Regions from separate parts of the Vibrio gallicus genome, predicted to be linked through region 2. Evidence: predicted binding sites of a transcription regulator. Region 2 holds the regulator's gene; each other region holds the start of a gene.
The links. Region 2 encodes MetJ, which represses methionine synthesis genes. Its sites were predicted from a motif close to TTAGACNTNTANANGTCTAA; they were not measured.

Region 1 (3,218 bases), 590 kb from region 2:
GCTCTTGCTGAGCTAGGTTTTGGCGAGAGAAGATAAGCGCTGTTGGTGCATCTTTACGCTCAATAGCCAGTTTCCAAGCAACCGCAGATTCAACTTGGTCACATGGACGCCATGTGCTCATGTTTGGAGTCATACGCAGTGAAGCTACTTGCTCTACTGGTTGGTGCGTTGGACCATCTTCACCCAGACCGATTGAGTCATGAGTGTAAACTTGGATGTTCTGAATCTTCATCAGAGCCGCCATACGCATTGCATTACGCGCGTATTCCATGAACATTAGGAAGGTTGCACCGTACGGTACAAAACCGCCGTGCAGAGCAATACCGTTCATGATAGCTGTCATGCCGAACTCACGTACACCGTAGTGGATGTAGTTGCCCGAGAAATCATTCGCTTCAAGAGACTTAGAGCCAGACCACATGGTTAGGTTTGATGGCGCAAGGTCAGCAGAACCACCCATGAACTCAGGAAGCATTTGACCAAACGCTTCTAGTGCGTTTTGTGATGCTTTACGTGATGCAATGTTTGCAGGGTTTGCTTGAAGATCAGCAATGATTTGGTTTGCTTTCTCTTCCCACTGTGCCGGAAGTTCGCCGTTAACGCGACGCTTAAGCTCAGCTGCTTCTTGCGGGTATGCTGCTGCGTAAGCTTCAAATTTCGCATTCCAAGCCGCTTCTTTTGCAGCGCCAGACTCTTTTGCGTCCCACTGTGCGTAGATATCAGCAGGAACTTCAAATGGACCGTGCTCCCAACCAAGGGCAGCTTTAGTGGCAACGATTTCGTCTTGACCCAGTGGTGCGCCGTGACAGTCGTGTGTGCCCGCTTTGTTTGGAGAACCAAAACCAATTACAGTCTTAGTACAGATAAGTGTTGGACGAGGGTCTGCTTTTGCCGCAACGATAGCCGCGTTGATTGCTTGTGCATCATGGCCATCTACTGCTGGAATTACGTGCCAGCCGTAAGCTTCAAAACGCTTAGGCGTATCATCAGAGAACCAGCCTTCAACCTCACCATCGATAGAGATGCCGTTGTCATCCCAAAAAGCAACCAGCTTGCCAAGACCTAGAGTACCCGCTAGAGAACATGCCTCGTGTGAGATACCTTCCATCAGACAGCCGTCACCCATGAATGCATAGGTGTAGTGGTCAACGATGTCGTGACCTTCTTTGTTGAACTGAGCCGCAAGTGCTTTTTCAGCCATTGCCATACCAACCGCATTGGTGATGCCTTGACCTAGAGGACCTGTGGTGGTCTCGATACCAGGTGCGTAACCATATTCTGGATGACCTGGAGTCTTAGAGTGCAACTGACGGAAGTTCTTAAGGTCATCGATAGATAACTCGTAGCCCGAAAGATGAAGCAAAGAATAGATCAGCATTGATCCATGACCGTTTGACAGTATAAAACGGTCGCGGTCAGCCCATTCAGGGTTTGAAGGGTTGTGGTTCAAGTGACCACGCCATAATACTTCGGCAATATCAGCCATCCCCATTGGGGCGCCTGGGTGACCAGAGTTAGCTTTTTGTACGCCATCCATGCTTAAAGCGCGGATTGCATTGGCTAGATCTTTTCGGGAAGACATGTCTGCTCCTGAGTGCATATGCAATTGATGGAATTATTCCTAGACTTAACTGCCCAAGAGTTGGATGCATCTACAGCACCTCTCTATAATTAGGACCAGCTAAGGCGACTATTGTCGCAGAGCACAATTATTACCGCAAACGCTTTCCATCATTCAAGCGCTACTATCTATTTTTGTGCCTACAACGACTTTTATTTACGCTTTACAGCCCAACGACTGACAAAGTGAGCATTTAACTCACTTTTATATGCAAATAAAGCTTGTATTTCGGTCATTCAAATTTAGAATAGACGTCCAGAAGTAGAAACATCTACTTAACAATCATCTTAAGGGATGCCAATGCATCTTTTATCAACTAAATAGAAGGGAGCCCATCTATGGCTAAGCACCTGTTTACCTCTGAGTCGGTTTCTGAGGGACATCCTGACAAAATTGCAGACCAAATCTCTGATGCGGTTCTAGATGCAATTATTGAGCAAGACCCTAAGGCACGCGTAGCGTGTGAAACATATGTAAAAACCGGCATGGTCATGGTTGGTGGTGAAGTTACCACTTCTGCATGGGTCGATATTGAAGAGCTTACACGTCAAACCGTACGTGAAATCGGTTACGTTCACTCAGATATGGGCTTTGATGCCGATTCTTGCGCGATTCTAAATACCATTGGTAAACAATCGCCAGATATCAACCAAGGTGTTGATAAAGCAGACCCTAAAGATCAGGGCGCTGGTGACCAGGGTATTATGTTTGGTTATGCAACCAACGAAACCGATGTATTAATGCCGGCACCAATCACTTATTCTCACCGATTAGTTGAGAAGCAAGCCGAAGTGCGTAAGAACGGTACACTTCCTTGGTTACGTCCTGATGCTAAATCTCAGGTAACTTTCCAATACGACCAAGGTAAGATTGTCGGTATTGATGCAGTCGTTCTATCTACCCAACATAGCGATGACATCTCTACTCCTGAGCTTCGTGAAGCTGTAATGGAAACCATTATCAAACCAGTACTTCCAACGGAGTGGCTAAATAAAGAAACCAAATTCTTTATTAACCCAACCGGTCGCTTTGTAATTGGTGGTCCTATGGGTGACTGTGGTCTAACTGGTCGTAAGATTATCGTAGATACCTACGGCGGCGCAGCACGTCACGGTGGCGGTGCATTCTCTGGTAAAGATCCATCTAAAGTAGACCGCAGTGCTGCTTACGCTGCACGTTATGTAGCGAAGAACATCGTTGCTGCTGGTCTGGCTGACCGTTGTGAGATTCAACTTTCTTACGCAATTGGTGTTGCCGATCCAACGTCTATTATGATTGAAACCTTTGGCACTGAAAAAGTATCACATCAGATCATCATCGAAGCAGTACGTCAAAACTTCGACCTACGCCCATATGGCCTGCAAGAGATGCTAAATCTACTTCAACCAATCTATAAGAAGACCGCAGCATACGGTCACTTTGGTCGCAACGAATTCCCATGGGAAGCGACAGACAAAGCCGATATTCTTAAAGATTTTGCGGGTATTAAATAACCGCCTCGAACTCTGTTTACTAAAACCTCAGCCTTGCTGAGGTTTTTTTATGCCTGAAATAAAGTGAGCGTGAACTAATTACACCCAAAATTTGTAATTGATGG
Region 2 (3,218 bases):
TAAGCAACGTATCGTTGATACTGGCGGCCGTGTAGATCGCTTCAACAAGCGTTTCGGTGCTCTATCTTCTAAGAAATAATCTTAGTTGCTAGAAAAAAAAGGTCGCATTTGCGGCCTTTTTTCGTTTTTGTCTGGTCATAAATAGAAAGTATTAAGTAGACTCTAAGGTATATGAACTTTCGCCATGCAATCTAAGCGGAATCTTCATACCTCTAGTTAGTCGTCGATTTCAAAAGGATTTCTTTTCTATGCCAGATGAACCTACCGCGGATGATTTTCGCCAACAAGCCCTCAATTATCATGAATTCCCTAAGCCCGGTAAAATTGGTGTAGAGCTCACCACAGCAGCTGAAACGGCTGTGGACCTCTCGCTCGCTTATAGCCCCGGAGTTGCAGAGCCAGTACGTGAAATAGCTCAAAATATCGACAGTGTGTATAGGTACACAGCCAAAGGCAATATGGTAGCCGTTATCTCTAATGGTACCGCTATCTTAGGTTTGGGTAATTTAGGCCCAATGGCGTCAAAGCCGGTTATGGAAGGTAAGTCTCTATTATTTAAACGATTTGCAGGGCTAGATTCTATTGATATACAGGTCAAGCACCGCACCATAGATGAGTTTGTTGATACGGTAACAGCCATTGCTGATACCTTTGGTGGTATCAATCTAGAAGATATTAAAGCACCAGACTGCTTTGAAATTGAGCGTCGCTTGATTGAGAACTGTGATATTCCGGTATTCCATGATGATCAGCATGGAACTGCGATAGTCACGGCAGCAGGAATGTTAAATGCGATTGAGCTGCAAGGAAAACAGCTTTGCGATTCGACCATTGTTTGCTTAGGGGCTGGTGCTGCGGCAGTTGCCTGTATGGAGCTGTTGATAAAATGCGGTGCGTTGCGAGAGAAGATTTATATGCTCGACCGCAAAGGGGTTATCCATACACGCCGCGATGACCTTAATGAATATAAGCAGTTGTTTGCCAGTAATACAGACAAGCGTACCTTAGAAGACGTTATCGAAGGTGCCGACTTATTTCTAGGGGTATCAGGTCCTGATCTACTCTCTGCTGAAGCACTAGCTTTGATGGGAGACAAACCCGTGGTTTTTGCGTGCTCTAATCCAGACCCTGAAATCCAACCACAGATAGCACATCAAGTGCGTGATGATTTGATTATGGGAACTGGACGCTCTGATTATCCCAATCAGGTCAACAATGTGATCTGTTTTCCGTTTATTTTTCGCGGGGCGTTAGATGTTAGAGCCAGCGAAATAAATATTGAAATGAAACTGGCTGCGGTAGAGGCGATTCGTCAACTGGCAAAAGAGCCCGTCCCGAAATCGGTGTTGCAGGCTGCAGGAGTTGATTCTCTAGAGTTTGGTTCAGGTTACATCATTCCAAAACCAATGGACCCGCGCTTACTACCACGTATTGCAACGGCTGTTGCAACCGCAGCGATAGAGTCTGGTGTGGCAAGAATCGAACTACCCGATAATTACATGCAATCGCAATGAGTTATCAGTGAGCTAAAGACATCCTCGGGTATGAGGGTGTCTTTAAATATTATTCATCAAATGTTTCTAGTTCAATACCTAGCTCGGTCATAATTTGTTTGGCTTCAGTTGGGATCTCATCGGGACAATCCTTTCTTAAATCTTCATCGGTAGGCAGCGGTTGACCGGTATAAGCATGTAAAAAAGCTTCGCACAATAGCTCACTATTGGTTGCGTGACGTAAGTTATTAATTTGGCGTCGCGTTCTTTCATCGGTCAAAATCTTTAGTACCTTAAGGGGAATAGATACCGTAATCTTTTTAACTTGGGTGCTTTTTTTGCCGTGCTCTGCATAAGGGCTAATGTACTCGCCGTTCCAATCTGCCATGGAAAACCTATATTTACCGATTAAGGGATACTGATAACATGATTTTAGCGATGTTTACTGCTACAAGTAAAGGCATTTAGACGTCTAGATGTGTTGAAGTCCGATAATAGGAAAGGTAATCTATAGGAATATAAGTGATTGGTATCCAGATTCGCCACTCATTGTCAAAGGAAGGCTTAAAATGAGCAGTAAACATAAACCATCAACAATCGCAGTTCGTACTGGTATCGAGTCTGATACACAGCATCATGCCGTTGTTCCTCCGATTTATTTATCAACCAATTATGGTTTTCCGTCATTTGGCGATGTACCGACATACGACTATACCCGTTCAGGTAACCCTAACCGTAACCTATTAGAAACGGCTTTATTTGAATTGGAGTCTGGGAAAGGTGCGGTTGTTACCAATTGTGGAACCTCGGCATTGAATCTTTGGGTTTCAACATTTTTAGGCCCAGATGATTTAATCGTTGCTCCCCACGATTGTTACGGTGGGACCTATCGTTTATTTAATACCCGCTCATTAAAGGGTGATTTTAAGGTTGAGTTTGTTGATCAATCTGATGACACTGCGTTCTCTCAAGCTCTGGCTAAAAAGCCAAAGCTTATCTTATTAGAGACTCCTTCTAATCCATTGGTTAGGGTGGTTGATATTGCTAAGGTTTGTGAGCAAGCTAAAGCGATTGGTGCACTTGTCGCAGTCGATAACACCTTCCTAACTCCAATATTCCAAAAGCCTTTAGAACTTGGGGCTGATTTTGTTATCCACTCCACCACCAAATTTATTAATGGCCATTCTGATGTTATTGGCGGTGTAGTTATTACCAAAGATGAGCAGCATGCTGATGAATTAAGCTGGTGGGGTAATTGCATCGGTGCTACCGGCACGCCTTTTGATAGCTATATGACACTACGTGGTATCCGTACTTTAGGTCCGCGTATGCGTGCTCACGAAGAAAGTTCGCAGCAGATTCTTGAGTACCTAAAAGCACAATCACGAGTGAAAACTATCTACCATCCGAGTCTACCGCAGCACCCTGGGCATGATATCGCCAAGCGTCAGCAGACTGGGTTTGGCAGTATGTTGAGCTTTGAGTTTGATGGCAGCATGGATGAACTGAAGGTGTTTGTGAGTGGCTTAACCCTATTCTCATTAGCTGAATCGTTAGGTGGTGTAGAGAGTTTGATTTGTCATCCAGCGACTATGACCCACCGCGCTATGGGAGAGGAAGCACTGGCTGAAGCTGGTATCTCTCACTTTTTATTACGTCTTTCTGTAGGTCTTGAGGATGCAGGGGATTTGATTGCTGATTTAGAACAAGCGTTTTCATTGCTAG
Region 3 (3,218 bases), 430 kb from region 2:
TTACTCACATCTCCCACTAAGGATTTTGAGTTCTCTTACTGATAAGGCTCACTTTACACTCTGTAAAAACAAAATTACACGATACCAACATCAATTACTGTTAAAAACTTCGTTAAATGTAAGTTTTTAGATATTCTACGTGCCTAAAAGAAATGGGACTAAAAATGAACAAACACAGTATATTAGAAGACTGCGCCGCGATATTTACCGGTACTTTACTCGTCGCTATTGGTATATATTTTCTTAAGTCGTCATCTATGATTGTCGGGGGGACTGCGGGGGTAGCATTACTTTTAAGCAAGTTCACTTCTCTATCCCTTGGAAGCCTGTATTTCTTAGTAAATATCCCTTTCTATTTTTTAGCTTGGTTTCGCCTTGGCAAGCGATTCACTATCAATAGCATCATCTGTGTCACCTTGGTCTCAATCATGACCGATAACATCCACCATGCAATGACCTTTTCAACGCTATCGCCTATATTCGCAGCCATTGCTGGCGGAACCTGTATCGGGCTTGGCTTACTGATATTATTTCGCCATAGAGCAAGCTTGGGGGGATCGAACGTACTCTGCATCGTAATTCAAGATAAAATGGGAGTGCCAGTTGGCAAGAGTCAATTGATATTTGATACCTGCATTTTACTTACTTCCCTCTACTTTATCCCTTTGGTACTGATAGCTTGGTCCATCTTAGCCGCCGTATTTATTAATATGATCCTATGGATGAACCATAAACCGACACGCTATACGGTTCACTATGAGAAATAAAAACAGCCCCTTAAATTAGGGGCTGTTTTATCGTTATGGCTGGGCCTTGCACATACATGATTGTTATATCAAAGCAGCTTTAACGAGATAGAACAAACTGAGGAACATCCGCGATACTATCTAATACAACATCAGCAATAGTTTCGCCCTGTTCCGTTACTGGCTTACCGGTTCGTACCAGAATCTTTGTACCTACGCCCGCCGACTCGGCAGCCATTAGGTCTTCGGCTTTATCACCGACCATAATCGATTTAGCCATATCTATGTTTAGAAAATCACGCGCAGAGATAAACATCCCAGGCTTCGGCTTACGACAATCACAGTCTTGTTTATAATCACCGATGCCATGCTCAGGATGGTGTGGACAGTAATATATGCCATCAAACTCAACACCATGGTCCGAAAAGTTCCAATCCATCCATTGCGTTAATGACATAAAGCGGTCTTCGCTAAACTTCCCTCGAGCAATACCTGACTGGTTTGTAACCAGCACCAACATATAGCCTTGCTGTTGCAATGCCTTGGTTGCCTCAAATACACCATCTATATATTCAAAGTCATGTTCATCATGTACATAGCCGTGATCAACATTTATCACGCCATCACGGTCTAAAAATACGGCAGGTTTAGCCACTGACAGTCTCTCTTAAAAAAGCAAAGTTCAAGCTGATTATTGCACGCTTTAACTTTCCTCGCACTCCTGATTTGAGTTTTAGCCGTCTAGACGTAAAAATATCTATTGACTTGGGTCAATGAAACCCCTAGCATCTCAAGCATAGTCACCCTAGTCCCTCCAGTTTACAGGTTCATTGATGATAGAAATCAACCAAGTTAACAAGGTATTTTATCAAGGCAATCGCCCTATAAATGCCTTAGTAGACATCAACCTAAATGTTGAAAAAGGTCATATTTTTGGCGTTATAGGTTCATCTGGCGCAGGTAAAAGTACACTGATTCGCTGTGTAAATATGCTCGAAGTACCAACTAGCGGCGAAGTTATTGTCGACGGTGTTGATCTTACCAAGCTAAACGATAAAGGACTATCTCAAGCACGCCGTAATATTGGCATGATCTTTCAGCATTTTAACCTTCTTGCCTCACGTACAGTGTATGACAATATTGCTCTGCCATTAGAGTTTGCAGGAAGAGACAAACAGCACATTGAAGCTAAAGTATCTGAGCTACTAGAGTTAGTAGGACTTACTGACAAAAAAGATACCTACCCTGCAAATCTAAGTGGTGGGCAAAAACAACGCGTTGCTATCGCGCGGGCGCTATCTAGCGATCCTAAGGTGTTGCTATGTGACGAAGCCACCAGCGCACTTGACCCAGCCACAACCCAATCAATCCTAGCGCTGTTGAAAACCATCAATAGGGCTCTGGGAATTACGATCCTAATCATTACTCATGAAATGGATGTAGTGAAAAGTATCTGCCATGAAGTGGCGATTATCGGCGGTGGCAAGCTAGTCGAAAAAGGAACCGTGGGTGAGATATTTGCTCGTCCTAAGACTGAACTTGCGCGTAAATTTATTCGTTCAACCTTAGACCTTTCAATCCCAGACGATTATCAAAGCCGTCTAAATGAAACTCGCCTGCAAGGTAGTTACCCTCTAGTTCGCTTAGAGTTTACTGGCGCAACGGTTAAAGAGCCGGTAATAAGTCAGATGGCACGTAAATTTAACATCGACGTATCCATTTTGAGCTCCGATCTCGACTACGCTGGTGGTGTGAAGTTTGGCATGCTGGTAGCTGAGCTATTTGGTACCGAAGAATCAGAGAATTCAGCAATTGAATATCTAGAACAACAAAACGTAAAAGTAGAGGTACTTGGCTATGTCATTTGATTTGATTGCACAATGGTTTAGTTTAAATAATGGCCTGATACTTAAAGCGACTGGGCAGACCATCTATATGGTGGCATTTTCTGGAATAGTTGGCTTTGTAGTCGGGATCCCGTTAGGGGTTATTCTGCATACCAGCAAAAAAGGCGGGTTGTTAGAAAACGTACGTCTAAACTCTATTTTAGGCGCTATCGTAAATATCGGACGTAGTGTTCCATTCTTGGTGTTAATGGTAGCAATTATACCGCTAACCAAATTACTCATTGGTACCTTCATTGGCACTACCGCAGCCATAGTTCCGCTCACTATAGGTGCCATACCATTTGTTGCTCGATTAATCGAAGGGGCTTTGTTAGAGGTTTCTAGTGGCTTAGTCGAAGCGGCCCAATCAATGGGAGCGACACCACTACAAATTATTTCTAAGGTTTTGCTTCCTGAAGCGCTACCGACCATTATTAATTCAGTGACTATTACCTTGGTTACTCTCGTCAGTTACTCTGCAATGGCAGGTACCGTCGGTGGCGGTGGCTTAGGTGATGTAGCTATTCGCTATGGCTTTTATCGCTACGATACTGTGATTATGGCAGTAACCGTTGTAATGCTAATT
Region 4 (3,218 bases), 440 kb from region 2:
GCTCAGGATCCGCCATTAAGCACGCACCAAATCGACCGTTCTGAACTCGATCTGACGGGCAACCTACATTAAGGTTCACTTCGTCATATCCTCGCTCTTGAGCTAGCTTTGCACAATGAGCTAAGTCTTTTGCATTCGACCCGCCTAGTTGTAACGCAACAGGGTGTTCACTTTGGTCATGCTTTAAGAAGTCACCCTTGCCATGAATAATTGCACCTGTAGTAACCATCTCGGTATACAGCAAAGTATTCTGTGACAACAGCCTGTGAAAGTATCGGCAATGTCGATCCGTCCAATCAAGCATAGGAGCGACGGATAAGCGTGAGGATGAATGCATAATTTAGACCTTATATTGAGCTAAACAACACCTATCCAATGCTAATCGATAAGTATTGCTATAAGTGAAAGCGACTGGAATCATCTAGCCCTTCAACTTTGAGGTGCGGATTATACGGTGTGGTTGAATATCCATCAATCCCAGAATCTCACTAAATTAAAAAAGCCTGCTTAGACATTGTCTTGGCAGGCTTTAGTTTTTTTGGAAAGATTCAACTACAACTAAAATGCAGGCTCAATCGTTCCTTTAAAGGTTTTTTCAAGGAATTCTCGCGTCGCTTGCGATTGGAATATTTTCACAAACTTCTGATAATCAGCATCATCTTTATGGTCCTCACGCGCCGCGATAACCATTACTGCTAGAGGGGCATCTTTGGCTTCGAGGAAAATACCTTGTTTCTTAGGGTCTAACCCGGAAGACATTACATAGTTCATAGTAATTGCCGCTGCATCTAAGTCATCTAATGCGCGAGGTAATTGAGCTGCATCAACCTCTACAAACTGTAGCTGCTTGGGATTAGAAGTGATGTCTTGTAGTGTCGCTTTAAATCCAACATCAGACTTTAAGGTAATAAGCTTTGCTTGAGCAAGCAGTAGTAGGCCTCGACCACCATTGGTTGGGTCATTTGGAATACCGATTCTTGCTTTATTTGGTAACGCAGCTAAAGAGTCGAATTTATCTGAGTAGATTCCCATTCGCATCAAAATAGAGCGGCCAATAGAGGTTAGATGCGAGTCATGCCCTTGGTTATAGTTATCTAAAAACGGTTGATGCTGATAACTGTTTAAATCAATACTGCCATCGTCTAACGCCGCATTAGGTGTAACGTAATCTGAGAATTCAACAACTTCAACTTTTAGGCCTTGTTTAGCCGCTTCTTTAGCCACCGCTTCCACCACCTGAGCGTGAGGGCCGACAGTAGCACCAACCTTAATCACCTTAGCTTCTTCCTTACCACAAGCTGTTAGGCCTAAAGCCAACGCTGAGATTAGTGTCAAACCTATTACGCTCTTAATCCCTTTCATTCTAACTCCATAATTCATTTAAGACTTCTAGCCATCTAAATGCCTATGTTACTCCATTATTACGAGATTGCAATTCACAACAGATATAACCTTTAAGTATATTTAATAAGGTGCAATATAAAAAAAGACCAGCACTAGGCTGGTCTTCTGTCTAACTAAACGTTAAGGCTTAACTGCGCAGTTGTTTAAACGCATTAATCAAACCATTAGTTGAGCTATCATGAGAGTCCACTGCGGTGTTGTCGGCCAACTCAGGTAAGATTTGGTTTGCTAGTTGCTTACCAAGCTCAACCCCCCATTGGTCAAAGGTAAAGATATTCCAGATAACACCTTGAACAAAGATCTTGTGCTCATACATAGCAATTAGGTTGCCTAAAGTACGTGGAGTAATCTGTTTAACTAAGATGGAGTTAGTTGGGCGGTTACCTTCAAACACCTTGAATGGTGCTAGTTCAGCGATTTCAGCGTCAGATTTACCCGCAGCCTTTAATTCAGCTTCAACTACTTGTTGTGACTTACCAAATGCCAGCGCTTCTGTTTGAGCAAAGAAGTTCGACATCAGTTTTTGATGATGGTCACCTGTTGGGTTGTGGCTTACTGCTGGCGCAATGAAATCACAAGGAATTAGCTTAGTACCTTGGTGGATCAACTGATAAAACGCATGTTGACCATTAGTACCTGGTTCACCCCAGATGATTGGACCTGTTTGGTAATCTACTGCGTCACCATTGCGGTCAGTGTATTTACCGTTTGATTCCATGTTACCTTGCTGGAAGTAAGCGGCAAAGCGATGCATATACTGATCATAAGGTAAGATAGTTTCTGACTCAGAACCATGGAAGTTGTTATACCAAATACCAATCAGTGCCAAGATGGTTGGTATATTGTTTTCTAGTTCCGTTGAACGGAAATGGTTATCCATCTCGTGAGCACCAGCAAGTAGCTCAACAAAGTTGTCGTAACCTACACCTAGTGCAATAGAAAGACCGATTGCAGACCATAGAGAGTAACGACCACCAACCCAGTCCCAGAATTCAAACATGTTGTCAGTATCAATACCAAACTCAGACACTGCTTGGCCATTGGTAGATAGAGCTGCGAAGTGCTTAGCAACGTGTGCTTCGTCAGTTGCAGAAGCCAAGAACCAATCACGAGCAGAGTGTGCGTTGGTCATTGTTTCTTGAGTAGTAAAGGTCTTTGATGCTACCAAGAATAGTGTTGTCTCAGGGTTAACTTTCTTCAGTGTTTCAGCAATGTGGGTGCCATCTACGTTTGAAACAAAGTGCAAATTTAGATGATTTTTAAATGGTGATAGCGCTTCAGTCACCATGTAAGGACCTAGGTCTGAACCGCCGATACCGATATTTACAACATCAGTGATAGCTTTACCTGTATAGCCTTTCCAGTCTCCACCGATTACACGATCAGTGAATGACTTAATTTTGTCTAAAACTGCGTTTACTGCAGGCATCACATCTTCACCATCTACAACAACTGCAGTGTTGCTGCGATTACGCAATGCGGTATGAAGAACAGCGCGACCTTCTGTTTGGTTGATCTTAGCACCAGAGAACATTGCATCGATTGCCGATTGAAGTTCGGTTTGCTTAGCAAGATCAAATAGATGAGTCATGGTTTGTTGATCGATTAAGTTCTTAGAGTAATCAACCAGAATGTCGTCACCAAACGCCTTCGAAAAATTAGTGAAGCGTTGTGAATCAGCTGCAAATAGATCTTTCATCTGCATATCTTGTGCTGACTCAAAATGAGCAGTTAGCGCTTTCCACGCTTCAGTTTGCGTTGGGTTAATGTTCTTCAACATATTTATTTCCTGTTTGTAATTTTAAGTTTGTTCG

Region 1: metK (methionine adenosyltransferase) is a predicted target of MetJ. The motif match lies at 1,869-1,888, and genes of this name have one in related genera.
Region 3: metN (methionine ABC transporter ATP-binding protein MetN) is a predicted target of MetJ. The motif match lies at 1,480-1,499, and genes of this name have one in related genera.
Region 4: OCU28_RS10420 (MetQ/NlpA family ABC transporter substrate-binding protein) is a predicted target of MetJ. The motif match lies at 1,382-1,401, and genes of this name have one in related genera.

The regions. Positions count from the first base shown of each region.
Region 1 covers NZ_AP024871.1:2,091,925-2,095,142, forward strand. Annotated here, with positions in the region: gene tkt (transketolase) at 1-1,582, opposite strand, end outside; gene metK (methionine adenosyltransferase) at 1,960-3,114, shown strand.
Region 2 covers NZ_AP024871.1:151,392-154,609, forward strand. Annotated here, with positions in the region: gene rpmE (50S ribosomal protein L31) at 1-79, shown strand, start outside; gene OCU28_RS00725 (malic enzyme-like NAD(P)-binding protein) at 249-1,514, shown strand; gene metJ (met regulon transcriptional regulator MetJ) at 1,564-1,881, opposite strand; gene OCU28_RS00735 (O-succinylhomoserine (thiol)-lyase) at 2,063-3,218, shown strand, end outside.
Region 3 covers NZ_AP024871.1:578,280-581,497, reverse strand. Annotated here, with positions in the region: gene OCU28_RS02750 (YitT family protein) at 165-767, shown strand; gene gmhB (D-glycero-beta-D-manno-heptose 1,7-bisphosphate 7-phosphatase) at 847-1,401, opposite strand; gene metN (methionine ABC transporter ATP-binding protein MetN) at 1,580-2,614, shown strand; gene OCU28_RS02735 (methionine ABC transporter permease) at 2,604-3,218, shown strand, end outside.
Region 4 covers NZ_AP024871.1:2,235,469-2,238,686, forward strand. Annotated here, with positions in the region: gene dusA (tRNA dihydrouridine(20/20a) synthase DusA) at 1-337, opposite strand, end outside; gene OCU28_RS10420 (MetQ/NlpA family ABC transporter substrate-binding protein) at 559-1,362, opposite strand; gene pgi (glucose-6-phosphate isomerase) at 1,532-3,184, opposite strand.